Regions from separate parts of the Bacillus cereus group sp. BfR-BA-01430 genome, predicted to be linked through region 1. Evidence: predicted binding sites of a transcription regulator. Region 1 holds the regulator's gene; each other region holds the start of a gene.

Region 1 (7,875 bases):
AAAATGTTGTTAACCCTGCAATGAACTCAGTCTTATAATTTGTACCGAGCTCATCAAACTGAAAATAACGTTTCATCTTACGTTTCCTCCGTTATATAATGACTCGTCGCACTTCATCCTAGCCCTCTTTTATCCTAAAAAATAAAAAAGGCTTCCATTGCATATATACATGGAAGCGTTCTATAAATAAAGATAAGTTCCCCTTATCTTTATAAAAACGCCTCGTAGTCAAGCCATTTACGGTAGCTAGGTAGAAACTTTCGGGCCATATCCCCGAGATTATACGACGGCATAATATTCATTTTTTGTATCAAATATATAATCATATTAGCGTATAGAAAGATATATGTCAACTTAAAAACGAATGATTTTACAGATTATACTTTTTTTGTTCGTATAAAACAAAAAGATCCATCTGTATATAAGATGGATCTTCCTGCAAATAAATAGTTTTTATTCCCACTCGATTGTTGCTGGTGGCTTAGAAGTAATATCATACACAACGCGGTTCACGTGTTTTACTTCATTTACGATACGTACAGAGATTTTCTCTAATACGTCCCAAGGGATACGTGCCCAGTCAGCTGTCATACCGTCAATAGATGTTACAGCACGGATACCTACTGTATAATCGTAAGTACGCTCGTCACCCATAACACCTACGCTGCGCATACCAGGAAGCGCAGTGAAGTATTGCCAAATTTCACGGTCTAATCCTGCTTTTTGGATTTCCTCACGTAAAATCGCATCAGATTCACGAACAATTTCTAATTTTTCTTCTGTAATTTCACCTAATACACGAATACCAAGGCCAGGACCTGGGAATGGTTGACGCCATACAATTTCATCAGGAATTCCTAGTTCTGATCCTAATGCACGCACTTCATCTTTAAATAACGTATTTAAAGGCTCGATTAATTTGAACTGCATATCTTCTGGAAGTCCGCCTACGTTATGGTGAGATTTAATTGTTTGCGCAGTTGCTGTACCACTTTCAATAATATCTGTGTACAATGTACCTTGCGCTAAGAAGTCCATTCCTTCTAATTTAGAAGCTTCATCATCAAAAACATAAATGAATTCGTTACCAATGATTTTACGTTTTTGCTCTGGATCTTCTACACCTTTTAGTTTTTCCATGAAGCGTTCTCTAGCATCGATTTTAATAACATTCATATGGAAGCCTTCGCTAAATGTTTTCATAACGCCTTCTGCTTCACCTTTACGAAGTAAACCGTGATCAACGAAAATACATGTTAACTGATCACCGATTGCTTTATGAATTAATACAGCTACAACAGAAGAATCTACACCACCGCTAAGTGCACATAGTACTTTTTTGTCGCCAACTGTTTCACGAATTTTTTCTAATTCTACTTCAATAAAGTTCTCCATGTTCCAGCCTTCAGAGCAACCGCATACGCCGAATACGAAGTTTTTAATTAAATCATTACCGTGCTCAGAGTGACGTACTTCTGGATGGAATTGTACACCGTATAATTGCTTTTCTTCATTGCTCATACCAGCAATTGGGCAAGATTCGCTTGTTGCATCTACTACAAAGCCTTCTGGTAAACCTGTTACTAAGTCCCCATGGCTCATCCATACAACTTGTTCTTCTGGCAGGTTTGTATATAATTTTGATTCATTCTCTACTTTCAGAACTGCTTTTCCGTACTCACGATGGTTTGCTCGCTCTACTTTTCCACCAAAGTGTTTTGTCATCAGCTGCATGCCGTAGCAAATACCGAAAATAGGTAAGCCTAGTTCAAAAATTTTCTCATCACAGTGGAATGCATTTTCGCCGTATACACTGTTTGGTCCACCAGAGAAAATAATCCCTTTTGGATTCATTGCTTTAATTTCTTCCGCAGTAATTGTGTGTGGATGAAGCTCACTGTACACACCGAACTCACGAATGCGACGTGCAATTAACTGGTTGTACTGACTTCCAAAGTCTAAAACGATAATCGTATCGTGCTGTTTTTTCAAAATAATCACCCCAACGTTAGTTCTGTATATAAATATTTTCACCAAATTAGGCAAAAAGCATTACCAATATAATAAAAAAAGCCAGTCCTCCACCTCTAGTCTCATAATAAAGAAAAGGCAGGAGTCTAGCTTTATAAAGATAGTATGTTGCTCTTTATAAACATAAGACGCACTGCCTTCATAGTCAGGTTGTTTACGGTAACCCGGTAGAGACTCTCAAACCATATTATTGAGGATATATGAAGGATTGTTTTATATTATCTTTCTAGATTCTAACAATGAAGTATCAATACGGTCAAGAGAGAACACGACAAAATTCTACAGAAATTATATTCTGGTTACGATAAAACCTTTTTTACTATAATTTTGAGGAATTTGATAACAAAAAACACCCATCTCTAGAAAAGAGATGAGTGTTTTAGTGAATAATGAAATTACATCATTCCTGGCATGCCGCCCATTGCACCCATGTCTGGCATTGCCGGTTTATTTTCTTCTGGTTTGTCAGCCACTACTGCTTCTGTTGTTAAGAACATAGCTGCAACAGATGCTGCGTTTTGAAGTGCAGAACGAGTTACTTTTGCTGGGTCTACGATACCAGACTCAAGCATGTTTACCCATTCGCCTGTTGCTGCGTTGAAACCAATGCCTACTTTTTCGCCTTTTAGACGTTCTACCACTACAGATCCTTCTAGACCAGCGTTGATTGCAATTTGGCGAACTGGCTCTTCTAATGCACGAAGTACAATGTTGATACCTGTTGCTTCGTCGCCTTCAGCTGAAATAGAAGCTACTTTAGCGTATACGTTCATAAGTGAAGTACCGCCACCTGCAACAATACCTTCTTCTACTGCTGCACGAGTTGAGTTAAGTGCATCTTCAATGCGAAGTTTACGTTCTTTTAACTCAGTTTCAGTTGCTGCACCTACTTTGATTACTGCAACGCCACCTGCAAGTTTAGCAAGACGTTCTTGTAATTTTTCACGATCGAATTCAGAAGTTGTTTCTTCTAATTGCGCACGGATTTGACCGATGCGAGCTTCGATTTGTTCAGTGCTTCCTACACCTTCTACAATTGTTGTGTTTTCTTTCGTTACTACAACTTTACCAGCGCGTCCTAAAGACTCAATTGTAGCTGATTTTAAGTCACGTCCTAATTCTTCAGTGATTACTTCACCAGCTGTTAAGATTGCGATATCTTCTAGCATTGCTTTACGACGGTCACCAAATCCTGGAGCTTTAACAGCTACTACATTGAATGTACCGCGAAGTTTGTTTACTACTAATGTAGCTAACGCTTCACCTTCTACATCTTCAGCGATAATAAGAAGTGGTTTACCTTGTTGTACCACTTGTTCTAACACTGGTAAGATCTCTTGGATGTTAGAAATCTTTTTGTCAGTAATTAAGATATATGGGTTATCAAGAACTGCTTCCATTTTGTCAGAATCAGTAATCATGTAAGGAGATGCATATCCACGATCAAATTGCATACCTTCTACTACATCTAATTCTGTTGTGAATCCTTTAGATTCTTCTAATGTAATAACGCCATCGTTACCAACGCGTTCCATCGCTTCTGCAATTAATTGACCTACTTCTTCGTCAGCAGCAGAAATAGCAGCTACTTGTGCGATAGAAGATTTACCTTCGATTGGTTTAGAAATTGTTTTTAATTCTTCTACTGCTGTAACAACAGCTTTTTCAATACCTTTGCGGAGACCCATTGGGTTTGCACCAGCTGTTACGTTTTTCAAACCTTCACGAATCATAGCTTGTGCTAATACAGTTGCAGTTGTTGTTCCGTCACCAGCTACATCATTTGTTTTGCTAGCAACTTCTGCTACTAATTTTGCACCCATGTTTTCAAAAGCATCTTCTAATTCAATTTCTTTTGCGATTGTTACACCGTCATTTGTAATAAGTGGTGAACCAAATTTTTTCTCAAGTACAACGTTGCGACCTTTTGGTCCAAGTGTTACTTTTACTGCGTTTGCAAGAGTGTCGACACCGCGAAGCATCGAACGACGTGCTTCTTCACTAAATTTAATATCTTTTGCCATAATATTTGACCCCCTTGGATTTTTTAAATATATAATTAACCGATAACTGCTAAAATGTCACTTTCACGTAAAATCAAGTAGTCTGCACCTTCATATTTCACTTCAGTACCTGCATATTTTGAGAAGATGATACGATCGCCTGCTGCTACCTCTAAAGCAACACGCTCACCATTTTCAAGCACTCGCCCAGTACCTACTGCAATAACTTTACCCTCTTGTGGTTTTTCTTTTGCAGTGTCTGGTAATACAATACCACTTGCTGTTTTTTCTTCCGCTTGAACAAGTTCAATTACAACGCGATCACCTAATGGCTTTAGCATGAACAATAACCTCCTCATTTTTCTATGTAAATTCTTTATTAGCACTCGAGTCTTCCGAGTGCTAACACACTTATAATAATAAATAATCTCAATTTCTTTTGCAAGTAAAAAAATCATAATTTTTTCTCAAATCACGATATAAACTTTTCTACAAAGCATCATTTTTTATAGAACTCTATATATGAATCAACGTTTCCACCTATCGTATGTTACAATAGGAAAGATACCATAAGTTGTTTTCTCTATTCGAACACCTTTTTCCTGTCTCCTATTTTATTTTTAAACAAAAATTTTTCATAAAGGCAATACTTACATATATTCGGCTGGCTGATTACATGTAATCCGGCCTTATCTCATAAGATAAAATTAGAAAGGATGGTTATCCCATTTGAAAAAGCAATATTGGTGGATTGTCGTTACATACATTGTTATGCAGTTATCAGGAATCATTGGCTTGCCCCTTCTTGCAAAAACTGGGCTATATGATAATAGAGGATTTACCAGGGAAGAAAAACTTCAACTTCTAACCGGTCATTGGGCTATTATTAGCTTCTTTATCGCATTATGTATTATCTTGTTATTACTTAGAACAGACATTCGCGATAGACATTTGGATACAAAACGCACGAATATCCCTGCGACAATTGGTTGGATTTTTATTGGCTTCTTTATGGCATTTTTTGCTCAAGGAATTGCAGGTGTCATCGAAATGCGTGTACTAGGTATTAAGCCTGGCTCTGAAAATACCGCACATTTAATGGAAATTGCAAGAACGACTCCATGGTTCCTTATTGTTATCTCAATAATAGGACCTATTTTAGAAGAAATTGTATTTAGAAAGATTCTATTTGGTACATTATATAAAAAGTTCAACTTCTTTATCGCAGCAATTATTAGTTCGCTTGTGTTTGCTGCTATCCATTTTGATTTTACACACTTATTAATATACACTGCTATGGGCCTTGTGTTTGCCTTTTTATATGTGCAAACGCGTCGAATTATCGTTCCGATTATGGCTCATGTTGGAATGAATACGGCAGTCGCAGTAGTTCAAGTTTTCATAAGTAATAACGAACAAATACAAGAGCTAATGAAAGAAGCTGAAAAAATGCAAGGCTTTATCGGAGGATTTTTAACATGAGAAATTCACCTTTGTTCATGGCAGCACTATATTTCCTTCTTGGCTGCGTCTTTGTAGTCTTTGCTATTATGAAGGCAACAGATACTGTTTGGAACATTTGGACAATACTGTTCGCTGCTATGGCAACAATTGACTTTAATCTAGCGCTTCGACTGATTTTAGTTAAATTCATAAAGAAAAAACAGTAAAACGCAGAGGGAGTCCCTCTGCGTTTTACTGTGGATAGTTTTTCAGAAAATAAACAAGCGTTTGTAATTCTACCGCTAAATCAATATGATGAATCCTTATTTTTTCTGATACATTTAATCGTGCCGGTGTAAAATTCAAAATACCGTGTACACTTGTATAAGCCAATCGATCTGCTACAGCTTGTGCAACGTTAGCAGGTACTGTTAATATTGCCACTTGTATATCACTTGTTAGGCGCTCTTCCAATTCATCCAAATGATATACAGGAATTCCTCCGATTTCTTTTCCAACTTTCTCTTCATCGACATCAAATGCCATTTCAATTTTCGTATTATTATTTTTTGTGAAATTATAATGTAAGAAAGCGGTCCCTAAATTCCCTACTCCAATAAGTGCCACGCGTGTTATATCATCTTGATCAAGCGTTTCACGGAAAAATGATAATAAATAATTTACATTATATCCATACCCTTTTTTCCCTAACGCTCCAAAATATGAGAAATCTCTTCGAATTGTTGCGGAATCTACCTTCACCGCTTCACTCAATTCTGCTGATGAAACACGTTGCTTACCAGAAAGAGATAAGTTTTGGATAAATCGATAGTATAGAGGCAATCTTTTGGCTGTGGCCTGCGGAATCTTTTGCTGATCCATATAACCTCTCCTCTCTTCCTATCTTTGTTCGTATACTTGGAATAAATACAAAAGTTTAGCACTTATAACATTCCTTGTATAATAAAGAAAGAAAGAAAAACTCTCTTTATTTTAAACTATACACTATTTTTAGTATGATTGAGAAATATAAACATGGCAAAGTTAAGAATTTATTTGAGGTGAAAACATTGATTTTATTACAAGTGAATGGGCTTTCAAAATTATACGGTGCTGAAACAATTCTAACTCATATTAAATTGGAAGTTCAAACAAAAGACCGTATTGCACTAGTCGGCCGAAACGGCGCTGGAAAATCTACATTATTAAAAATAATCGCCGGAGAATTGTCTCATGATAGCGGTGAAATAATAAAGCCAAAAGATGTTTCAATTGGCTACCTAGCTCAAAATACTGGATTAGAAACTTCTTTAACAATTTGGGATGAGATGCTAACTGTCTTCACACATTTACAGGAGATGGAGAAAAGACTGCGAAGGTTAGAGCATGAGATGGGATTAGAAGAAAACTTCTCAAATGCTGTCGTCTACGAAAAATTACTTCGTGAGTATGATCAACTACAGTTAGATTATAAAAATCAAGGTGGTTATCAATATGAAGCTGATATTCGCTCGATTTTAAGCGGTCTCGGCTTCCCATCTGAAACACACCAAACAACTATTTCTACATTAAGCGGTGGGCAAAAAACAAGATTAGCTCTTGGAAAATTATTATTAACGCGCCCTGATTTACTCATATTAGATGAACCGACCAACCATTTAGATATTGATACATTAACGTGGTTGGAACAATACTTACAAGGATATCCTGGTGCGATCTTAATCGTTTCTCATGACCGTTACTTTTTAGATAAACTTGTTACTCAAGTATATGAAATTTCTAATAAAGAAAGTAGACGATATGTTGGCAACTATAGTAAATATTTAGAGTTAAAAGCTGCACAATATGAGCAAGAAATGAAGCGCTATGAGAAACAACAAGAAGAAATCGCAAAACTTGAAGATTTTGTTCAAAAGAACATTGCACGTGCCTCTACAACGAAGCGAGCACAAAGTCGACGCAAACAATTGGAGCGAATGGAATTACTTACTAGACCCGTCGGAGATTCCAAATCCGCATCGTTCCATTTCGATATTGAAAAACAAAGCGGGAATGATGTCCTCCAATTAAAAGATGTTTCAATTGGCTATGATGAAAATCCTATTATCGAACATGTAAATATGCGTTTAACTCGGGGGGATAGCGTTGCACTAGTTGGGCCGAATGGAATTGGAAAATCTACATTATTAAAATCTATTGTGAACAAGTTACAGACATTACATGGCGAGATTTCTTTCGGTTCAAACGTATCTGTTGGATATTATGATCAAGAACAAGCAAACTTAACATCATCTAAACGTGTGTTAGATGAGCTATGGGATGATTACCCACTAGCACCAGAAAAAGAAATTCGCACACTACTTGGTAATTTTTTATTTACAGGTGATGATGTATTAAA
Region 2 (7,875 bases), on a different contig from region 1:
ATTCTTACGCAAACAAGCGGTCAATTCGAAGAAACAACAAAACAATTTATTGAGCAACAACAACTTCAACGCGAGGAACTTCAAACACAACTAGATGATTTTTTGACAGAGTTCAAGTCTACACAACTGGAACTTGTAAAAAAGTTCGAGGAAAATTCAAAAAATCTATTTACTTCCATCAAGTAAGAAAAATGTGGCAGCTTACTGCTAAACAAACAAAACTCTTTCTTCCTCCCATTACATCTAGATGGCTTACATTTTTCGATATGGAAAAGAAGGAGGATTACATGAATCTATTTCAAGAAGCGCAATCTGTTCAAGAGCTTCAGTACGATGAGATTCAAGTTGGCGACCAAGCTTCATTAACAAAAACCATTACAAATGAAGATATTCTTGCTTTTGCAAAACTAACTGGGGACGTAAACCCAATTCATATTCTAGATTCCTTTGCAAAAACAACAATCTTCAAAGAGCGTATTGCACATGGAATGCTTGTTTCAGGTTTTATTTCTACTGTTCTCGGTACGCAATTGCCAGGTAAAAATACCATCTATTTATCACAAAATGTTTCCTTTCGTGCACCTGTAAAAATTGGTGATACATTACGCGTTATAGTAGAAGTGATAAAAAAACGTGATGATAAAAAAATCATTACATTGCAAACAAATATATATAACCAATCAAATGTTATTGTTGTCGAAGGTACCGCAACGACACTCAAAAAGGAGTAGCAAATGAGCTACTCCTTTTGTATATCCAAGAACTACTAATCCCTCCGATTACTTCCGCGTATGACTGGCGCTATAACACATACAATAACGATACCAGTTACCAAACTGGATTATAGACAAGGATGTGTGTATAAATGGTAAAAACAAATAAATTACTTGTTCCTGGTGCTGAACAAGCGCTGGAACAATTCAAATACGAAATTGCGCAAGAGTTCGGCGTAAACTTAGGATCGAATACAGCTGCTCGTGCGAATGGATCTGTCGGTGGCGAAGTAACAAAACGTCTTGTTTCTTTAGCACAACAACAATTGCGTGGATAATTTTATACCGTTTGGATTTAGAAGGCAGAAATTCTGCCTTCTTTCTTTTAGACATACCTTATATTTCTTCTTCACATACTACAAAGAGCACACTGAAAGGACAGATAGATTACATGAAACGAATCAATATGAAAATGAGCCCACCTCGTGTACTCATTTTATCTTTTATGATGCTCTCCATTACTGGAACATGCTTATTAAAACTCCCCATTTCAACGACAACTTCTATTTCATGGCTAGATGCTTTATTTACAACTGTTTCTGCCTGTACCGTTACTGGACTAGGTGTTGTTGATACAGGAAAAGTATTCACTACATTTGGACAATGTGTCATTTTATTTCTCATTCAAATCGGCGGACTAGGTATTATGAGCTTTGCCGTATTCATTGCGATTATGTTAGGAAGAAAAATTGGACTTCAAAACCGAATATTACTCCAACAAGCATTAAATCAAACAAATATTGGTGGTGTAATCCGCCTTGTCAAATCTTTGTTTATATTTTCGTTTACAGTTGAGTGTATTGCAGCTCTTTTTCTTTCGTTCGAATGGATTCCTAAATATGGTTCGACGAAAGGATTCTATTATAGTTTATTTCACTCCATTTCTGCATTTAATAATGCCGGTTTTTCCATCTGGAGTGACAATTTAATGTCTCAATCTCACAGTATTCTTGTTAATGTTGTTATTTCGTCTTTAATTATTTTAGGAGGGATTGGTTTTACAGTCATCGTGGATATAAAACGAAAAAAGAGTTTTAAAACACTGACTTTACATTCTAAACTTATGCTCTCTTCTACCCTTATAATCAATATTGTTGCAACACTTTTAATTTTTATATTTGAATTTCATAATTCTATCTCCATGAAAGGATTCACACCATTTGAAGAAGCATTAGCTGCCTACTTTCAAGCCGTTTCAACACGTACTGCTGGTTTTAATACAGTTGATATTGCACAGCTCTCCAAACCCTCTCTTTTGCTTATGATGCTACTTATGTTTATCGGGGCTGGTAGTGCATCTACAGGAGGTGGTATTAAATTAACAACCTTTTTAATTATGGTATTCGGTGTATTTAAGTTTCTTCAAGAACAAGATGATATTGTTATTTTTAAAAAGTCGATAAAAGATACCCTTATCGTTAAATCTTTAACCATTACTGTCATATCCATTTCATTTATTTTCTTTTCCATACTTATTTTAAGCATTACTGAACAAGCTCCTCTTTTCATGAGTGCATTCGAAGTTTTTTCGGCATTTGGAACCGTTGGATTAAGTATGGGACTTACACCGCAGTTAACTCTCATTGGAAAATGTATTATTATATTTATGATGTTCTTTGGAAAGATGGGGCCACTAACGCTAGCCTTTTCCTTTGCACGTAAAAAGCGAAAAAAAATAAAATATCCAAACGAAGATATTTTAACAGGTTGACAACCAATTCCATCACTCATATAATATAACTACAATAACATATCTCCAAAGGGGAGTAGCGTCCAAGAAATAATTCTTGGAAACAAAGTCGTCATTACGTAGAACTTAGTTCTTCCGGCTTTGTTGGCATTTTCATTACATATGTCTAGCAAGACCTTTGCCTATCAACGGCAGAGGTCTTTTTTGCATTCTTTTCTAGATTCTTCTACCGCTGATAGGTAGGAGTATGGGGAAACTAAACAGTGGGGATTTTCGTCACTCGTTTAGGATTTATACAAATGAGAGGAGAATGTGTATGGATGTATCATTACTTTTGGAGTACGGTTGGGTATTACTTATTTTAATTGCATTAGAAGGAATTTTAGCAGCAGATAATGCACTTGTTCTTGCTATTATGGTAAAACATTTACCCGAAGAAAAACGAAAAAAAGCATTGTTTTATGGGTTAGCTGGTGCTTTCGTATTTCGCTTTGGATCACTGTTTATCATTTCTTTCTTAGTCGATGTATGGCAAGTGCAGGCGCTAGGTGCGATTTATTTAATGTTTATTGCAGGTAACCATTTGTTCAAAACTTATATGAGAAAGAATACAAATGAAGAAACGAAGCAGAAAGAAGCAGACACAAAGAAAAAACAAGAAAACTTTTGGTGGACGGTATTTAAAGTCGAAGTTGCTGATATAGCATTTGCAGTTGATTCTATTTTAGCTGCTGTTGCATTGGCAATGACTTTACCAAAAACAGGATTAGGTACTATTGGTAGCCTCGATACAGGTCAATTCCTTGTTATTTTTGCAGGCGGTATAATCGGTTTAATCATTATGCGATTTGCTGCATCTGCTTTCGTACACTTATTAAAACGGAAACCAGGACTAGAAACAGCTGCCTTCTTGATTGTAGGTTGGGTTGGGGTAAAACTTGCTGTTTACACATTAGCTCATCCAGCTTTAGGGGTTATCCCTCATTCATTCCCTGAATCTGCTCCATGGAAAATTGGATTCTGGATTGTACTAGTTGGAATTGCAGCTGGTGGTTGGTTCTTCTCAAAAGATACAAAAACAAATACTATGCAAAAGAATTTTGATGAAAAAGCGTTGTAATTACAGCGCTTTTTTCTTTTATTACATAAACTCACTCATCCTTCCTACTTTTTCAAATAAGTTGAAACTGTAATCAATGACAATTGTCTCTATCCTCAACTGATTATGAGCCCTCACTATTCATCTGAATGTTCGCAAATAGCAAATAAATGACATCTTAATCCCTCTACTTTTTGTTTTCATATGTGTCCCTTTTGTGAAACGTTTCACAATTTTATTGAAAATGAAATCGAATCCATGTACTTTAGTCATATAAAGAGTATTTACACAAAGGAGCGCAATTATTATGCTAGAACACGGATTGACTTACGTTGTAAAACTTGCTCAGAAAAAAAAAGAAATGCTAGACAAAAATTTAATGCAATATTTCATTCGTGCTGCACTTGCTGGCATTTATATCGGCTTTATTATTGTACTATGTTTTAAATTAGGTAATTTCTTCAATATAGAAAATTCTCCAGCAACTTATTTAGCTGCTTCTATGTTTTTCGGTATTGCACTCGTATTAATCATATACGGTGGGGCTGAATTATTTACAGGAAATACAATGTATTTTACAGTCTCTACTTTAAGAAACAAAACAACTATTTCCGATACATTCCGTAACTGGATTACTTGTTATGTAGGCAATTTAGCAGGAGCATTATTTTTTGCATTATTATTTTATGCAACTGGAATTTTTGAAACAATCGATCATGAACATTTGATGAATAAAGTTGTGGAAATCAAAATGGGAACACCTACAATCCAACTTTTCTTTAAAGCTATTTTATGTAATTGGCTTGTCTGTTTAGCTTGCTTTCTTCCGTCTCAAGTGAAAGGTGATACAGCGAAAATTCTTGTGATGATGTTCCTTGTTTTTACTTTTTTCTTGTCCGGTTATGAGCATAGCATTGCAAACTTATCATTATTTGCCCTATCTTTACTATCGCCACACCCTGATACAATTAGTTTTGCTGGTGCTATTCACAATTTAATTCCCGTCACAATCGGGAACATTATTGGCGGATCCGTCTTTGTAGGGATGGTATATCATTATTTAACAAAAGAAACAACAAATGCTGGTGAAGTCGCTCCTCAAGAGGAAATCATTCCTTTGCAAGCTCATATGAAACATGAATGAAAGGAACTACCCAAAAAGCTCCTTTCATTGACTAAATCCCGTGGAGAAAAAGTATTTTCTCTATGGGATTTATTATTTTTTTAATTTCCTTCCTCAAACAATCTGTTTTTTTCGCCAGTTTAAGGAAGTTGTAGGCTATAGTAATTTTGTAAACCATTGGGTAATATCGTCATCTAATTTTATTTTCTTGCACTAATAGTAAAATACCTCATGCTGTTATGGGTTTTGATACAGAAACTAAGTTAAAACGTTGATTGTATTGCATGGGAGCATGTGTTTGAATAGAAGCTTCTCCATAGGCACCTTGTAATAGAATTTTTTTATCTTGTGCAAGCAATATCATGCCATTAAACGTATTTTCAACCTGTTTTTCACCTTATTCCAATCCATCCTAATCAATTTTCTCCTCAGAAATTTAGTGTGAGCGCAAACAATTGAGATACATGATCGATTTGTGAAATTTTTTATAAATTGACTTGTTCTCATTTAACGTATGGCATCACTTACTAGCATTCTTCAAATAATTCGTTACAAATTTACGCTTATACAATCCATTCTACCGTAAAAAAATATGCCACTAACTGAAATATTATTTGCAGAAAAGAAATATTGAAAAGAGGGATAAAGTGAAACTTTAATCCGTGGGGGTCTTCTTCATCCCCCACGGATTATGAGCCCTCACCAATCGGGCTGTTACGTGCAGCCCTACTATCTTCCTTGCTTTTCTCTGCATCTTGAGGTGGGAGTCTTACTGCCCTAATATAGCGGGATAAAAATTGATTTTGAAGTTATTTTACGTTTTCTTTTAAAACTTATCTCATTTGTCCCCATTGTTTTATAGAGTTCAATTTTTCTTAGCTTAATAGCGATGTGCCCCCCTATTCCCAAAATTGCATAGCGACATAACAGATTGTTCCAAGTGCAATAAAAGGGCCAAACGGCAAGGGATCTCTTATATTCATTCGCTTAAATAGGAAACAAATCCCTAAAAAGAAAAGACTGGAGCAAGAAGCAATACAAAGCGTAATTAAAATCCCTTTTATTCCTAGCACAAATCCAAGTAGAGATAACAATTTCACATCGCCACCTCCGAGACCGTTTGGGTGTATCTTTCGGAGCACATACAATATACAAAATATAATGCCTCCACCAAGCACACTATCAAACCAAAAAATAAACGGGCTTACCATATATTCGAGGAGAAAAATACAACTAAAACTAAGTAATATGGCATTGGGGATCATCATATAAAAAAGATCCGTAAGTGTAATCATAACGAGTAAAGAAAAAAGTGTCCAAATGACAATTAATTCTTGTCCCACTCCCACCATACATACTGAAATAAGAAATAAACTTCCCGTTATCAATTCCACTATCGGATAAGTATAAGATATTTTCCTTTTACAATGTGTACAACGACCTTTTTGCATATAGAATGACAAAATAGGAATCAGTTCTTTAGGCCGTAATCTATGCTGGCAATGAGGGCAATATGAGCGCGGAGTAATAATAGATTCTCCCCTTGGTACACGAAGAGCCACAACAATGTAAAAGGATCCGAGCACGATTCCTGTTACAAATACATATATATATAAGAGCACTACTTCCTCCCCCTTTCTCCCCAAAATATACCAAAGAGAGCACAATCTTGCTAATGACCGTTTTTTTAATTTCACTAAAAAAAGCAGGCTATTTATCGCCTGCTTTTCTTCATTTTATACTACAAAATAGTATGCTTTTAATGGTCCGTGTACACCAACAACAAGATTCATTTCAATATCAGCTGAGTTACTTGGACCTGTAATAAAGTTAATACAAGATGCTACCGCTTCTCCCTTTTCAACACGTGCATTCATATCACGAACTGCTTGTGTAATACGAGGTACAATTGTTTCACGCGGAATAATCGAAAAGTATATAGTTGGTAAGAAGTGTAAAGAACGACCTTGTCCTTTACGACTTTGAACAACGATCGTACCAGATTCCGCTAATGTATAATCACTGAATGCAATTCCAATGTTTGCTTTTTCAGCGAAACGAATATTTTCGTCCTTTCCCTCCGGATCCCAAATATTCACATCAACATTTTGGCTTGGAAGCTCTTCTTTAAACAAAGATGTTAAACCGTACTTTTCAAAACGTTCATCATCAGATACTAAAATAGGTCCTCCACCATTTTCAGCAATCATTTTTTGAATCGCTTCTTTTAACTCATCTTTTGTTGTTTCAATTACAGTTGTATGAATGTTTTCACATTGTTTTTTAAATACTTCTAATAATTCTTCCTCTGAATAATCTTTTAATGTTTCAAGATTTACATTGTTTTTCCATGCCGGGCGCTGCACTCCTTCTGTCTTACGTGCACGTCCAAGTTCTTTTGCAATGTTATCTAAAAAAGAATCACGATTTTGAATTGTTCCTGCCATCACTTGTCCCCGCCTTTCTTATGATCTTTATACCAATCGCGGAACCTTTCTTTACTTGGAGCTGGGAACTCACGGATTTCCGTCCAATTTTTTAGTGGTCCTACTCCTTTTGTAACACGGTTACCGGATGTAAATGGGCTTAATGCAGCTGGTGCCATTTTTGATCCCATTTTGTATAAAGCGGCTGAAGAAGCACCCATACTAAACATCTTCATTGCTAATTTTTCTGCAAGTGGTGCACGTCCTTCTTTCTCAACAATAACTTGACGATGTTTCAATAGTAAATCATGTAATGGAATTTTTACTGGACATGCTTCTGTACAAGCTCCGCACAGACTAGATGCATATGGAAGTTCTTTATAATCGTCATATCCACCTAAAAGTGGAGATAAAACAGCTCCAATTGGGCCTGGGTAAATAGAACCGTAAGAATGTCCACCAACGTGACGATATACAGGGCACACATTAATACATGCTGCACAACGAATACATTGCAGTACTTGGCGGAATTCAGATCCTAAAATTTCAGAACGTCCATTATCTACAATCACTAAGTGGAATTCTTCAGGTCCATCTATTTCTTCTTCTTGAATTGGACCAGCTACTGTTACATAACTTGTTAGTTTTTGTCCTACTGCACTACGGCATAGTAAACCAACTAAAACATCAAGCTCTTCCATAGTTGGAACCATACGCTCCATACCCATTACCGCAATTTGTGTTTTCGGAATAGACATAACAAG
Region 3 (7,875 bases), on a different contig from region 1:
GCCAAATCCCCCGATTCGTGTATATGACACGAGCGGTCCCTACACGGATCCAGCATATAAAGTGGAACTAGAAAAAGGGATTCCAACTCCTCGTCGCAATTGGATTATGGAACGCGGAGATGTAGAGGAGTATGAGGGCCGCGAAATCAAACCGGAAGATGATGGTGTGAAAGCTACTTCGAACCATACGTCTGTGTTCCCGCAAATGGGTCGTAAACCTCTTAGAGCGAAGAAAGGTGCGAATGTCACGCAGATGCATTATGCTCGTAAAGGCATTATTACATCTGAGATGGAATATGTTGCAATTCGTGAAGGGGTAGAACCGGAGTTTGTTCGTAAAGAAATTGCAGAAGGACGCGCCATTTTACCAGCAAATATTAACCATCCAGAAGCAGAACCAATGATTATCGGCCGTAATTTCCATGTGAAAGTAAATGCGAATATCGGAAATTCTGCTGTTTCATCTTCGATTGCCGAAGAGGTAGAAAAGATGACATGGGCAACGCGCTGGGGTGCGGATACCATTATGGATTTATCAACGGGGAAAAATATTCATACGACGCGCGAATGGATTATTCGTAATGCCCCTGTACCAGTTGGGACAGTACCGATTTACCAAGCGTTAGAAAAGGTAAATGGGATTGCTGAAAACTTAACTTGGGAAGTATATCGCGATACATTAATTGAACAAGCGGAACAAGGTGTGGATTATTTTACAATTCACGCGGGCGTATTATTGCGCTACATCCCGCTCACAGCAAAACGTATGACGGGAATTGTTTCACGCGGCGGTTCGATTATGGCGCAGTGGTGTCTATATCATCATAAAGAAAACTTCTTGTATACTCATTTTGAAGAAATTTGTGAGATTATGAAACAGTATGATGTTTCCTTCTCTTTAGGAGACGGGTTACGCCCAGGATCTATTGCAGATGCAAACGATGAATCTCAGTTTGCAGAGCTTGAAACGTTAGGTGAGTTAACAAAAATTGCTTGGAAGCATGATGTACAAGTCATGATTGAGGGACCAGGGCACGTACCGATGCATTTAATTAAAGAAAATATGGAGAAAGAAATAGATATTTGTCAAGGTGCGCCTTTTTATACGCTCGGGCCTTTAACGACAGATATTGCACCAGGTTATGACCATATTACTTCTGCAATTGGTGCAGCGATGATTGGTTGGTTTGGGACTGCGATGCTTTGTTATGTAACACCGAAAGAGCATTTAGGATTGCCAAATAAAGATGATGTCCGAGAAGGTGTGATTACTTACAAAATTGCAGCGCATGCAGCTGACCTTGCAAAAGGACATAAAACAGCGCAACAAAGAGATGATGCGTTATCAAAAGCGCGTTTTGAATTCCGTTGGCGCGATCAATTCAATTTATCGTTAGACCCTGAAAGAGCAATGGAATTTCATGATGAAACATTGCCAGCAGAAGGAGCGAAAACAGCTCATTTCTGTTCGATGTGTGGCCCGAAATTTTGTAGTATGAAAATTTCACATGATATTCGGGAATATGCAAAAGAAAATGATTTAGAAACGACAGAAGCAATTGAAAAAGGAATGAAAGAAAAGGCGAAAGAATTTAAAGAGGCTGGTAGTCACTTATATCAATAATGACTTTTGAGAGTTGTTTGTCGCAACATTCTCATGTATGCAAATAGAAATATGTACGATTTTGAACACCTTTTCCTTAATTGATCACATGTACCTAGCTTTATAATAGAGAAGCCCCCCTTGCTAAGACGGTAGCAAAGGGGGGTATTTTGTTTTACTTCTCCTTTAAAAATGTACGATCCTTTAGGAAGAGGTTCCAGAAGAAGATAAAGCCTGGAAGTAAGATTGCGATACCAATCGCATAAAGGATAAGCAAAGCATAGAATGTTTCTTTCGTTGTAAAGCTTGTGAACACGGTGATATCTGGATAAATAATATATGGTAAATGAGCAACGCCATAGGCATAACTTGCGAAAGCATATTGAGCAACGACTGCTAACACAGCAATGCGAGGCCAACCGAGAGAACCGTGCTTTTTATTTGACCACCATAGAGAGGAATAACCGATAACAAATAAAATAATAGATATCGTGAACCATGGGAATTGTTTAATTAATCCTTGCATAAGCCAATGTGTTTCTGGATCCATGACCACAAGAGCAATGATAGCCGTAACAAGAGTAGCTGGTCCAAGTATGATGGCATTCCGTCTATAAAGACGGTATGTATCTTCTGAGCGGCGTTCTCTAGCAAAATCAGCTAGGAAAAGTGAAGATAAAAATAGCTCAGAAGTTAATCCAAATAGCATATAACAATAAATAACAGGGCTTGATAAAAGTTTACTATATAAGAGAACTTCTTTGCCTCCGCTCGTTGAAATATAGGCACCTTCTGTTACTGGTAAAACAGTGATCAGTAAGGCGGGAATAAGTAGCCCCGTAATACCGGAAATAAAGCGTAAAGTATGTTCATACTTCGGAACAGAATAGGCAAATACCATAAATGTACTACGAATAGAGACGAGAACTAAAATGAGTGTAACAGGTACAAACATGACGGTAGCGAGTGTAAAAGCTGCTTTAGGAAAAAAACCAAGAAAGGCAACGACAACAAATACGAGAAACGTATTCGTCACTTCCCAAGTTGGTGATAAATAACGATTCGCAAGCTTAGCAGCAAGCGTTGGATGTTTTGCATACACCATGCCCCAAAATCCCGCTCCGAAATCAATGGAACCTAAAATGCTGTATACGAAAATAAGAGCCCATAAGATGATGATGGCAATACTAGCTTCATGCATGCGAGTCTCCTCCTTGCGGGTGTAAATCATTTTTTAATGGATGTCTTTTAAAGAATGTTCGAAGTACAACAACAGTTAAAAGGCCGAGTCCAATGTATAAAATAATAAATAAGATGAATAACGGTCCAACGAAATCGGCGCGTGTAGCCGCGTCAACGGTCCGCTGCATACCGTAAATGGTCCAAGGTTGTCGGCCGCTACAGCTAAAGATCCATCCAAATTCAATGCCAAGCATCATAATGGGTCCGCATGCAACAGTAGCCCATAGTAACCATCTTGGTAACTGTGCTCCTTTCTTTCGGTAAATAAAGTACCAGTAAAGAAGTGCAATGACCGCAACGGCAAAAGTAAATACAGCTGAGCCTACCATTAAGTTGAAAAAGGTGTGCGTATAAAATGGTGGCCATGTTTCCTGTGGGAATTCATTTAACCCTTTTACAACCGTGTTAGGATCTAGGCCAACTAATAAGCTCAGCATATTTGGAATTTCTAACGCATATTGCAACTTATTGGTTGCGGAATCTACAAATCCACCAATCGCAAGGGGCGCATGTGATGTCGTTTCAAATAAAGCTTCTGCCGCTGCTAATTTTTCTGGTGAATGGTTATGTAAGGCAATCGCAGATTCGTGCCCAGAAACCCACATAATAGCTCCTGTTATACACGTGACGACAAGTCCTAAAAATAATCCTTTTTTATGATAGGCAATTTCTCGCTTGCTCGTATTTCTTTTTAATAATTTAAAAGCCCCAATCGCCGCAATAACAGCTGCCCCTGTTGCGTAAGCTGTAATGACAACATGAAAGGAACTTGTGAAAAAGCTTGGGTTAAAGAAAGCTTTCCAAGGGTTTACATTGTAGACAGAACCATCTGGATTCATAGAAAATCCCGCTGGTGTATTCATCCATGTATTTGCCGATGTAATTAATACAGCGGAAGCAGTCGCGCCAAGCATGACAAAAAAGAGCGAAACAAGTCTCATCATTGGAGGTAATTTATCCGCTGCGTATACGTAAATAGACATAAATAATGCCTCTAAAAAGAAGGCGAAAATTTCAATCTGAAAGGGAACAGAAATTACTTGGCCGACAATTTTCGCGAATCCAGGCCAAAGAAGTGAAATTTGTACACCTACAATTGTTCCAGTTGGGATCGCCACGCCAAGAAGAATAGCGAAAGCTTTTGTCCAACGCTTTGCCATGATGGCATAATCTGAATCTTTTTTTAAGTGGTATAATACTTCGCTGATGAAAATCATTAAAGAAAGTCCGATTCCAAGTGTTGCAAAAATGATATGGAATGCTAATGATGATCCAAAGAAAGCCCGTGATAATGTAACAGTATCCATAATTCTACTCCTCTACATTTTTGCCATTATTTTCTGATTGGATTGGTAAATTTATTCAAAAAATCTTAGAATATATCTGTGTTTTAAAAAATGAATATGATAGTATTATGTTGAAAAATTCAGAAAAGTAAAAAGTACATGAGAACATTTCGTTTGTATTTTAGAACAAAATCTTTTATAATTCTTTTTGCGAACATGAGTTCTGTTTTTAGGGTCAACTGAAGCGAATAGAAGAAAGAAGTTCATATGAAACGGAGGGGATGTTTTATGTATCCTGAGGTCATTAATAAAATGGCATTTTCAAAAAAACATAAAGACTTGTTGCTAAAATTATATAATAAAGAGATTACCCGGAAGGAATATGACCATCTTGTCCAATTATTATATAGACCTACAAAAAAAGGGTAAGGAAGAGCCTGTCTAAAAGTATAACTTTTGGACGGGCTTTTTTTATAAGTGTTTCGTCGGTTCATGAATACCTCTGGTTGAATTGCAAAAATATGATATAAAGATTCTTCATTTATGTATGTTCTCATACAATTACGGTTAATCTGATTGAGGAGGTGAGAGAATGTGAACAAACGCCTGTACATTTGGACTGGAATGATTGTGTTATTTTTGTTAGGGGGATTGGTTTTTTTGACTGCATTTCAAGGAAACCGGACTGAGCACTTTATTTTAAGGCATATGTTTAACGAAAATGGTTCACTTGCAACACATCGAATATCCGATCCAAAAGAGGGGAAGAATGAGGCCGCTGGTCGCGAAGCATTGTCAGAATCAGCGGGTCTTTGGTTACAATATGCTCTTGATCAAGATGACCAATCGTTGTTTGACGAGCAATTAAAGGTACTTCAAAATTATTTTATACAGAAAGACTATATTGTTTTATGGAAAATTTCTGAAGTGGGGAAGAAGCAATCCGCAACAAATGCACTTATTGATGATTTACGCATTATTGAACAGTTATATCGTGCGTATGATATGTATAAAGAAAAACGCTATAAACGTCTTGCTGATCAATTGAGTGATGCCGTACTTCGTTTCAATAAAAGAGGAAAGCAGTATGTTGATTATTATGATGCAGACAATCGCATACAAAATAATTTTTTAACGACATCTTATATAAATCCACATGCTTTTTATTATATGAAGAAAAATGGGAAAATTTCAGCGAAGCATTATGAAGAAATCATTCAATTTTTAGCAGATTACCCGCGACAGAATTGGGCATTTCCAAAGGAATATAAAGAAGATGGTACATTTCGATATGACAAGATCGTAAACTTAATTGATCAATCTTATGTAGCATATCACCGTAGTTTGGGAGGACTTACATCAGAGGCTTACTTTGCGTTTATTAAGAAGAAGTTCCAGCAAGATGGAAAGTTATACGGTCGTTATCATTTAGAAACAGGAGAGCCAGCAGTTGACTATGAATCACCAGCTGTATATGGATTAACAATTTTATATGTATTAAAAACAGGGGACATAGAGTTTGCGAAAACATTATATGCGCGGATGAATGAATTTCGAAATGATAGTGTATTCAGCAGATTTTATGGTGGATATGTAACTGGAAAAGATAACAATACTCATATTTTTGATAATATATTACCATTATTGGCTGAGACGGAATTGAATAAGAAGAAGTAAAAGACAATGGCATCTGAAAAGGTGGCATTGTCTTTCTTGTTGTAATAAGGAATTTTGTAAAACAACAGCTAAAAAAGCAGAGGCCTGTTGCCTCTGCTTTTTGTTATATATTATGCAAATTTATTTTTTATCCAGTTCTTTCCTTCAACAAGACGAGCTGTCATTACGGCACAAGCGTTGTCTGCTGTTACGTTTAACATTGTTGCTGGTGGATCGATGATTGTACTAATTGCTGCAATAATCGGAAGAGCTTCTGGTGGAAAGCCATATAGAGAAACAATTAACATTTCACCAATCATACCGCCACCAGGAATTGCGCCCATTACGGTTCCTACTAATAGGGAAACAACAAGTGCAATCGCTAATGTCTTTGGACTTGAGAAGTCCATATTGAAAATCCCAAATAAGAATGAGATTTTTAACACACCGCCTAAAACAGAGCCATCTTTATGAAGTGTAGATCCAAGAAGGACAACTGTTTCACGAACATCAGAAGAAATACCCATTTTTTTCGTGGCTTCTAAGTTTGCTGGAATACTCGCGGCACTACTACAAGTTGCAAGTGATGTCACTGTAGGAGAGACCATGTTCTTCCAAAAAATTTGTACACCTTGTTTGCGGCCTGCAAGGTAGGCATAAAATGTAAATGCAATAAAGAAGTACACGAGAGAAGATGGATAATATACCATTGCAGCTCGGAAGTACGTTCCGAGAAGCTGTGGTCCAAATTCACCAACTAACGCGGCGAAGTAAGCACCGAGTCCAATTGGAGCGTAATACATAATGAAAGATACAACTTTCATTGAGATTTCAGCACCAGCTTGTAAGAATGTTGCAAATGGTTTTCCTTTTTCACCAACTGCTGAAGTTGCAATCCCCATTAAAATAGAGAAGAAAATAAGAGCTAACATATTTTCGCGAGATAGCAACTTAGAAAAGTCTGATACTGTAAGAATACCAACGATTTGATCAGCAACACTAACACCTTTTTCAACTTTATCAGGCTGTGTTAGTTCTAATACAACACCTTGTGCCGGCGGGAAGATTTTCACAACAATGATCATAAAAATTGCAGCGATAATACTTGTAAATAAGAAGGTCCCAGCCATGCTAGACATAATTTTTCCAAAGCGTTTTAAGCCATCCATATTGGCAATTGAGGATGCGATACTAAAGAACACGAGAGGTACGACAATCGTAAACATTAAGTTTAAGAAAATGTCACCAAGCGGCTTTAAAGCAACCGCATCAGCGCCCATGAAATACCCAATGAAACCACCAATTAGGATGGAAGATAATAAAATAATGGGAAAGCGATAAGCTTTCATATTCATACCCTCCTATCAAATAAAAAAAATCATACTGAACCATTATAGCGAGTTGTAGCTCTCTTTACTAGGAAAATACAGATAGATAGAATAGCGTGAAAACAGGGAAATTTTTGTTTTTATGCTTGGTATAACGTATGAAATCTAGACATATATATTGGTAACTTAGTAGCTACTTAGGTTTATCATAAGAAAGGGGGAGTATGATGCATATTTTACTTTGCTGTGCAGCTGGAATGTCCACTAGTTTACTCGTTACAAAAATGGAGAAAGTAGCGCAAGAAAAAGGAATCAAAGTAAAGATTTCAGCCGTATCAGGAGCGGAAGTACGAAGTTATATAGATGAGGTAGATGTGCTGTTACTTGGTCCGCAAGTGCGTTATTTACTGCCAAAAATGAAGAAAATGTGTAATGAAAGAGGAATACCTGTTGATGTCATTCACTCTGTACATTACGGACTTTGTAATGGAGAAGCTGTTTTAGAAGCAGCGCTGTCAATGAAAGCATGAGGAGAGTGGGGTAAATGATCCAGCTTTTAGAGAAGTACGTTATGCCAGTGGCGGGGAGAATTGCAGAGCAGCGTCATTTACAAGCTGTTCGTGACGGGATTATTTTAACAATGCCCTTTTTAATTATTGGTTCCTTTTTTCTTATTGTTAGTGCTTTGCCAATTCCAGGATACAGTGAGTTCATGGCAAGTTTATTCGGAGAAAATTGGCAAAAGGCATTAGGGTATCCA
Region 4 (7,875 bases), on a different contig from region 1:
CTTTTCCAAACTTCTGCCAAAAATCAAAAGACGTAATTTTCATCTGTTTCTTCCTCCCCTTTGTTTACAAGTTTCCTAATAAAACAAAATATAATTTCTCTACCTGTATGAAAACAATTCCTCACAGAAAATTGACGCAAACGTTTTCATAAATTAATTTTAATAAAAGCGTTTTCATATTGCAATAAAAATTTTTTTCTTAACAAAAAAAGATGCTCTGAGAGCACCTTTTTTTAAGAAATACGATAAATTCTTGTTTCATAAGGATTTAAGATAATTTTCTCATTTCCTTCATCTTCAGAAACTTCATAGTTACTTAAAAGCAATCGATTGCGTTCTAACATGTATGAGTTTTTATTATAGATAGCTTCCTTGCTGGACAGATTACTAATCACAATCATTTTTTCATCATGTAATGTACGCGTGTATGCATAAATTTGCGGATCATCCTCTAATAATAGATCGTACGTACCATAATTGAAAACAGCATGTGCTTTTTTCAAGGCAATCATTTTCTTATAAAAATTCAAAATAGAATTTGGTTCTTCTTGCTGCTTTTGGACATTGATTTCTTTATAATTTGGATTGATTCCAAACCAAGGTGTTCCTGTTGTAAAACCTGCATTTTCTTCGCTACTCCACTGCATAGGTGTACGCGAATTATCGCGACAAGATGCCCATATAATTTCCATCATTTCTTGATGTGATACACCTTGTGCCATTTTCTCACGGTATAAATTTTTAATCGCTACATCGTCATAATCATCGATATTTGGAAACTGAACATTTGTCATCCCAATCTCTTGCCCTTGATAAATAAATGGTGTTCCGTGCATAAAGAAATACATCGCTCCTAAAGCTGTTGCACTTTCACGCCAATATTGCTGATCATCTCCCCAAGTGGATACAATACGTGGCTTATCATGATTTTCAATATAAAGTGCATTCCATCCTTTATTTTCTAAGCCTTTTTGCCATTTGGTTAACACTTTCTTCAACTCTACAACATCAAGTTCTTTTTTCTTTTCAGCATCCCATAAACTTAGATGTTCAAATTGAAAGACCATATTGAATTTGCCGTTTTCTTCTCCAACCCAAAGATCTGCATCTTCAATTTTGACACCATTCGCTTCTCCAACAGTCATAATATCGTATTTTGCAAATGTATTCTCTTTTAGTTCTTCTAATAACGGCTGAATACCATTCACATTCATATGTTTATCAAAAGAAGATACATAAGATAGCCCTTTTGGATTTGGCATATCTTTTAGTCCTTCTTCCTTTTTAATATGGCTAATCGCATCAACACGGAATCCATCTATTCCCTTATCTAACCACCAGTTCACTGTATCATATAAAGCTTCGCGAACCTCTTTATTCTCCCAATTTAAATCCGGCTGTTTCCGTGAGAATATGTGTAAGTAATATTGGTCTGTCGTTTCATCATATTCCCAAGCAGAACCATTAAAAATACTTTCCCAGTTATTTGGCTCTTTTCCACCCTTACCATCACGCCAAATATACCAATCGCGCTTTGGATTATCTTTAGATGAACGCGATTCAATAAACCAAGGATGTTCATCACTTGTATGATTAATAACTAAATCAATAATTAATTTCATACCGCGCTTATGCACTTCTTCTAGTAATGCATCAAAGTCTACCATTGTACCGAACTCATCCATAATCTCGCGATAATCACTAATATCATAACCATTATCATCGTTTGGTGATTTATACATTGGACAAATCCAAATAACATCTATCCCTAAATCTTTTAAATAATCAAGCTTTGCGATAATACCTTGTAAATCTCCAATCCCATCACCATTTGAATCCATAAAGCTACGTGGATAAATTTGATAAGCGACAGCTTCTTTCCACCATATTTTATTCATAATAGCGCTCTCCTTCTATATCCCTCTTTTTTATGCAAACGTTTTCGTAACACTATCATAACAAAATATATCGAGTTTGCAACGTCAATTTTCATCTTTATTATTCAATATCCTCTTTTCTTTCAAAAAGAATACCTATTTATTTTGCATAACCTTTTTTCTTTGTTTAAATTATAAACTCATTTTTATCTATCTTTTTTCACTCACTAAGTTTTCCTAAAAAATAAGAAGCCATCCAATATATGTTCAAATTGTTCGAACACTTTGGATGACCACATCTTTCTCTTCTCTTATTACTACTGTATCAATGATCTGCTGTATTTTTGTCATATAATAATTTAAATTTAATATTTGGTACTGTATTTCCTACTTCGCTTTCTTCTAAAGCAATTGGAATTTGGATTTTAAATTGTTTTGTTTCATATCTCTGTAAATAAAGAGGTGTTGGTACTGAGGCCACTGAAAAAGTCCACCTAATAAGAAAAAGGGGACCACCACCTACTATATACAGGTAATGGTCTCCTTTGTGTTTTCTATATATTGATAAAATACACGTTATTTTTTCAAAGTAATCACTTTTTCAGTGCCTTCGTTGGTACTTGATAACTTTTTATCTTTTGTTTTGGAGCTGAATACAAAACAAGCTGGAATGCTTGTGCATGATTTCGATAATTTTTTAAAGTAACCACACAATTTTTCTGCAGTTTCTTCCCATTTTTCTCCACCTTGCATTCACTGTCTTCTTTTCTATATTCAATTGCCTCTAAACCAGTTTTCCCCGCATAGTACCATGTTTTATCAATGGTTTGAATTAATTTATTAAATGTGAACGGTAATATACAAATTATTACACCTATGCCTACACTTTTTATTTTATAAGGTAATACTTCCTGTAATTAATCCATAAATAGCAAAGAATGCTAGCGCACCAATTGCTACAGATGATGCTAATTCTAGACGAGTAAATATTTGTTTTTGATTTGTTCGTTTCTGAACATTGCGAAAAATGAAAATACCAGGTGCATATAAGGTCATTGTTAATAACAAGTATTCGAATCCTGCAGCATACACTAACCAAACTCCATAAATACTCGCAATCAATCCAATAATTATATTTTTTCTACGATCATTTTCTTCAGATTTCAAACTATATTTAAGTTGATAAAATGCTGAAAAAGCATAAGGAATTAAAATAGCTGAGGATGCAAGAGAGAAAATAAAATGATATGCTTGCTCTGAAATAACAAATGTTAATAAAAAAATTTGAATAAGTCCATTTGTTAACCATAACGAGTTCACAGGAGCTTTATTTTTATTCTCTTTTGCAAACCATTTCGGAAATACTCCATCTTTAGCAGCTAAGTATGGAATTTCAGATGCAAGTAATGTCCAACCTAACCAAGCGCCCAACACAGAAATAACTAAACCTAAATTAATAAGGATTGCTCCCCACTTTCCAACTATACTTTCAAATAAATATGCCATAGTTGGATTTTTCAAATTTGCTACGTCTGCTTGTTTCATGAGTCCCAAAGATAATAATGTAATTAAAATATAAATAATCAATGTACCAATTAATCCAATAACTGTGGCTTTTCCAACATCACTTCTATTTTTAGCACGGCTTGATAAGACAACAGCCCCTTCAACACCAAGAAATACCCAAACTGTTACAAGCATTGTACTTTTAACTTGGTCACCTATTTCTCCCCAAGAAAAAGAACCAGCTTGTCCCCAAAAGCCATCTAAGAAAATATCAAAATGAAAAGCGAAAATTCCTACCATAATAAATACAAAAACAGGAACTAATTTCGCAATTGTTGTTACTAAGTTCACCAGTGCCGCTGATTGTACTCCGCGTAAAATTAACATGTGAAATCCCCAAAGTAATACACTTGCTCCAATAATAGATGCGATATTTTGCCCTCCGTCAAAAATAGGAAAGAAATAACCTAATGAAGCAAATAATAATGTACCGTAAGCAACAACACCTAGCCAAGCTGACAACCAATAACCCCACGCGCTATTAAATCCCATAAAGTTACCAAATCCAGCTTTTGCATAACTAAAAATACCACCATCTAAATCTGGTCTTTTATCATTTAAATTTTGAAAGGATAAGCCAAGAGCAATCATTCCAACACCCGTTATAATCCATCCAATAATAATGGCCCCTGCACCCGCGCCTTTGGCCATATCACTCGCCAAATTAAACGCACCACCGCCAATCATAGAACCAACTACAAGGGCTATTAAAGTAAATAATCCTAATTTCTTTTTTTCATCCATTCCACTTACCTCTCTTAATTTGTAGTATTACAAATAGTGAATGAGTATATTAAAAGGAAGAAAACTTCTTCCTTTTAAGTTCAGGCTTGTCATTACCTTCTTTCCCCGGTTATTTATAACTAAATATCTTTTCTAACAATCGGCATACTCATGCAACGTGGCCCCCCACGACCGCGTGATAATTCCGAACTTAATACTTCAATTACTTCAATTCCATGTTCACGTAATAAAGCATTTGATACATAATTGCGATCATATGTTACAACTACTCCTGGAGCAATTGCTAATGTATTTGATCCATCATTCCATTGTTCACGAGCAGAAGCAATTACATCTCCTCCCCCACAAGGAATCAGTACCAATTCTTTTACACCTAAAACTTCTTTTAACACTTCCATTAAAGAAGTGCGATGTGTAATTTTAAGCGTCTCTTCATCTGGACCTTTTTCCAAAATGTAAATGTTCATCTTTCCTTTTGGCCCTTGGATAGCTGGATGAATAGTAAATTTATCATAGTCAACCATCGTAAAGACTGTATCTAGATGCATAAATGCTCGGCATTTTGGAATTTCTATTGCCAAAACTTTTTTAATTTTATTTTGGCGTTTAAATAAATTCTTAGCCAACTGTTCAATTGCTTTTGCTGATGTACGAGCGGATACACCAATCGCAACTGTTTCTTCATTCAAGATCAGTTCATCTCCGCCTTCAATTGGAAACTTATAATCATGATCTAACCAAACTGGTACATTATGATTTGCAAATCGTGGATGATATTTCATAATGAACTCCATAAACAATGATTCACGTCTACGTGCCGGTTCTCTCATTTTGTTAATTGTTACCCCTTCACCTATCGTAGCCGCCGGATCACGAGTAAAATATAAATTTGGCATTGGATCTAAATAAAACGGATAATGATCTTCCACTAATTCGTATAGATGTGTTTTTTTACTTGTATTAATATTAATTTCATTTTTTCGCACACCGCCCATAATTTTTTGAATCAATTCTTCATTTGAAAAGGAAAGTAAATATTCTTTTAATGTTTCATGTGCAACATTGATATCGGCTTTCCCTTCTTTTAAAATACGATTCACAAATTCTTCACGAAGTTTGTTATCAGTTAATGCCTCAGCTGCTAGCTTCTCTAAATAAAGAACTTCAACACCCCGATTACGTAAAGTTTGTGCAAAATAATCATGTTCTTTTTGAACAATTGGTAAGTAGGGAATATCGTCAAATAATAATTGTTTTAAGTAATCTGGTGTTAAATTTTCCAGTTCTTTCCCGGGTCGTTTTAATAAAACCGTTTGTAACTCCCCAATCTCTGAAGTAATATGAATCGGATGTTGCATTTGCTATGCCTCCCATTAAGTTCGTTTAATATTTTATCAGTACATCATAATTAAAAAGCGTTTCTAATTTTGTGAAAAGATTAACATTATATAATAAAATATTTCATAAACTATTTTTTTCAATCATATATAAGTGCATTTTTATAAGCAGTTTCATCACGTATCTCACAATATAGTTATTTATTTTGTGTATATAATAAATATTGGACTATTAAATACAAAAGAGCTTGTCTACTAGCATTGCGATTCTCCTCGCTATTTAATTTCTTTTCTCATATGTATGGCATGTGATTCATATGAAGGTGATTCCTTTCACCTGTATTATCCTGCAGTATATTCTAAATGTTTCGCAAAATCTTGCTACGTTCTAGTTCCGCCTCATAATAATTTAAAATGAGATGATACTTTGTATCTATCATTTCTAATGTACGAAATGTACTATCAATAATTAAAATGCGATCTCGTTCATGAATGATTTTCTCTTTTAAGAAATAGGTATGTAAAACGATCGGTTGCTGAAGAATTAAAGCATTTTCCTCATCCTTCTCTACTTTTATTTTCTTCACTGCTACAGCTTAAAATATAGCCTATTTACATCTTATTTCTATCAGTTATGACTACGCACTCCTTACTGTTCGTAAAAGCAGTGTCATACAAAGAGTAAATACAATTGCACCTAATAAAGCTGGTAAGACGAAAATACTTCCCCATTCTGGTCCCCACTCACCAAATAATTTTGTACCTACCCATGAACCAATTAATCCAGCAATAATATACCCTAAAATGCCTGCTGGGAAATCTTTTCCTGTCATCCCCCCTGCTAATGCTCCAATTAGAGCGCCTACAATACATGTAATAATTAACCCCATATTTTTACTCCTCCTTTGTTCATCCATTATGTATAGGGGGGGCATTTCCACCCTTGGTGAAGGAAGGAAATGAATTTTTTATTTCCCCCGCTATTTGAGGGCAGTAAGACTCCCACCTCAAGATTCAGAGAGAAGCAAGGAAGAGAGGTGGGAGTAACAGCCCGATTGGTGAGGGCTCATAATCAGTGGGGATGAAGAACCCCACACTGATTAAAGTTTCACTTTATTTTTGACCCCTTTGTTTGCTCCCATTTACCTTTTCCCTCTTTTGTGGAAATAGGAAATTGGCATTTCTATGTTATGTTTATTTCCTTATCTATGTAACTACTCAGCTATACATTACATTTAGAAGTTTAATAAGTCGTATACTTACTGCCATGAAGATAACAATGGACCTATATCTCGCTGTATCTCTTTGTTTTCAAACTTTGCGCGGGGCAGAAAAGGGCACTGACCGCTCCTATGCATCGCCAGTCCCACTCTACCATGTAAAAAAAAGTTCTTGTCTTCCTTTTTTACAGAGTAACTGAGTAGTTACTTATCTATTTAGCAGATGTTGCCATCTATAAAAGAGAATTATAGTTTTGTGGCTGTCTATCACTTACAAGTGGTGTTTCAGCTGTTACTAGAAGTAAAATTTTCCCTTGATCTAGTTTTTCTTCATATAAGGTAGCTTCCTCCTTCGACAGACCCATTTCTTCCATTTGATTTCGGAGTTCGTCCCCTTTTTTGGAGAAAAAGTTGATAATACTTGTGCCTAACCCTTGTTCTTTTACTCCAATCGTATTTGTGTTTGCATCATCTGCAACCCTTTCTGTTCGATGTTTTTCATGTGTTAAGACATACATGTCATCTTGGTGAATCCCTTGTAATTCTAACTCCTCTACTTTCATAAATACTTCCTGTTCATTTTGACATTCATGGACCACTGGTTTTCTTTTATTCTTATGCATAATATCCTTCCTCCTTCAGATTTTTATTTAACTGTTATATACATGTAATACACCTATATGAGAAATTTAAACCTGAATTTTCAAAAAAAGTCGATACAAAAGGATTATTAATGTTTTTGAATATCAAAGCGATTTTACGAGAACTTTGCTTTGATATAAGTGTTACGGATAATAATTTATTTGGTAGGCAAGGTTATATGTCTTATAGAAAACTTCTATTTAGAAAAAGCAAAAAAGATGTATTGGTAATATATACATAAATAGAATGTGTTTGACGATGCTTAGACATATGTTTCATTCTTTTTCGTCGTTGTTTCCCTTTCTCTTCTCTTGCCAATTCTCGCTCTTCGGTTAAACGATATAAAATGAGACGGGAGTGTAGAATTCTTTTTTGACTAAGATATACATAATGGAGTCCCATTGTTTCATATGATACATTGTGTTATTCAGCTAGAAAGTATGTAGGATAGGAAAACTATCGCAAAATAAAAAGGAAGAACATAAAATC

The links. The regulator Rex, encoded in region 1, represses fermentation and respiration genes when NADH is low (regulators of the CRP and FNR family bind a similar motif). The targets are predictions, from matches to a motif close to TTGTGAAATATTTCACAA.
Region 2: the regulator Rex is predicted to act here: its motif matches at 3,778-3,795, upstream of MR058_RS02440 (formate/nitrite transporter family protein).
Region 3: the regulator Rex is predicted to act here: its motif matches at 4,260-4,277, upstream of MR058_RS15665 (cytochrome ubiquinol oxidase subunit I).
Region 4: the regulator Rex is predicted to act here: its motif matches at 5,615-5,632, upstream of arcA (arginine deiminase).

The regions. Positions count from the first base shown of each region.
Region 1 is NZ_JAKUEW010000026.1:3,923-11,797, forward strand. It holds gene MR058_RS21970 (NCS2 family permease) at 1-76, opposite strand, end outside; purine riboswitch at 206-307, opposite strand; gene guaA (glutamine-hydrolyzing GMP synthase) at 454-1,992, opposite strand; purine riboswitch at 2,154-2,255, opposite strand; gene groL (chaperonin GroEL) at 2,427-4,055, opposite strand; gene groES (co-chaperone GroES) at 4,091-4,375, opposite strand; gene MR058_RS21990 (CPBP family intramembrane glutamic endopeptidase) at 4,764-5,516, shown strand; gene MR058_RS21995 (YdiK family protein) at 5,513-5,704, shown strand; gene MR058_RS22000 (redox-sensing transcriptional repressor Rex) at 5,730-6,359, opposite strand; gene MR058_RS22005 (ABC-F family ATP-binding cassette domain-containing protein) at 6,548-7,875, shown strand, end outside.
Region 2 is NZ_JAKUEW010000001.1:473,153-481,027, reverse strand. It holds gene phaP (polyhydroxyalkanoic acid inclusion protein PhaP) at 1-186, shown strand, start outside; gene MR058_RS02460 (MaoC family dehydratase) at 288-731, shown strand; gene MR058_RS02455 (alpha/beta-type small acid-soluble spore protein) at 866-1,051, shown strand; gene MR058_RS02450 (TrkH family potassium uptake protein) at 1,165-2,484, shown strand; yybP-ykoY riboswitch at 2,523-2,697, shown strand; gene MR058_RS02445 (TerC family protein) at 2,780-3,583, shown strand; gene MR058_RS02440 (formate/nitrite transporter family protein) at 3,870-4,706, shown strand; gene MR058_RS02435 (serine hydrolase) at 4,915-5,049, opposite strand; gene MR058_RS02430 (prepilin peptidase) at 5,585-6,307, opposite strand; gene MR058_RS02425 (LutC/YkgG family protein) at 6,422-7,132, opposite strand; gene MR058_RS02420 (LutB/LldF family L-lactate oxidation iron-sulfur protein) at 7,132-7,875, opposite strand, start outside.
Region 3 is NZ_JAKUEW010000009.1:103,549-111,423, forward strand. It holds gene thiC (phosphomethylpyrimidine synthase ThiC) at 1-1,624, shown strand, start outside; gene MR058_RS15660 (cytochrome d ubiquinol oxidase subunit II) at 1,779-2,804, opposite strand; gene MR058_RS15665 (cytochrome ubiquinol oxidase subunit I) at 2,797-4,152, opposite strand; gene MR058_RS15670 (transcriptional regulator) at 4,726-5,808, shown strand; gene MR058_RS15675 (dicarboxylate/amino acid:cation symporter) at 5,919-7,136, opposite strand; gene MR058_RS15680 (PTS sugar transporter subunit IIB) at 7,343-7,645, shown strand; gene celB (PTS cellobiose transporter subunit IIC) at 7,660-7,875, shown strand, end outside.
Region 4 is NZ_JAKUEW010000006.1:85,246-93,120, reverse strand. It holds gene MR058_RS12820 (PTS transporter subunit IIBC) at 1-43, opposite strand, end outside; gene MR058_RS12815 (glycoside hydrolase family 13 protein) at 234-1,898, opposite strand; gene MR058_RS12810 (hypothetical protein) at 2,203-2,358, opposite strand; gene MR058_RS23680 (hypothetical protein) at 2,454-2,630, opposite strand; gene arcD (arginine-ornithine antiporter) at 2,772-4,187, opposite strand; gene arcA (arginine deiminase) at 4,307-5,545, opposite strand; partial or broken gene MR058_RS12790 (ParM/StbA family protein) at 5,821-6,081, opposite strand; gene MR058_RS12785 (GlsB/YeaQ/YmgE family stress response membrane protein) at 6,163-6,414, opposite strand; gene MR058_RS12780 (YflT domain-containing protein) at 6,978-7,367, opposite strand; partial or broken gene MR058_RS23675 (acyl dehydratase) at 7,478-7,616, shown strand.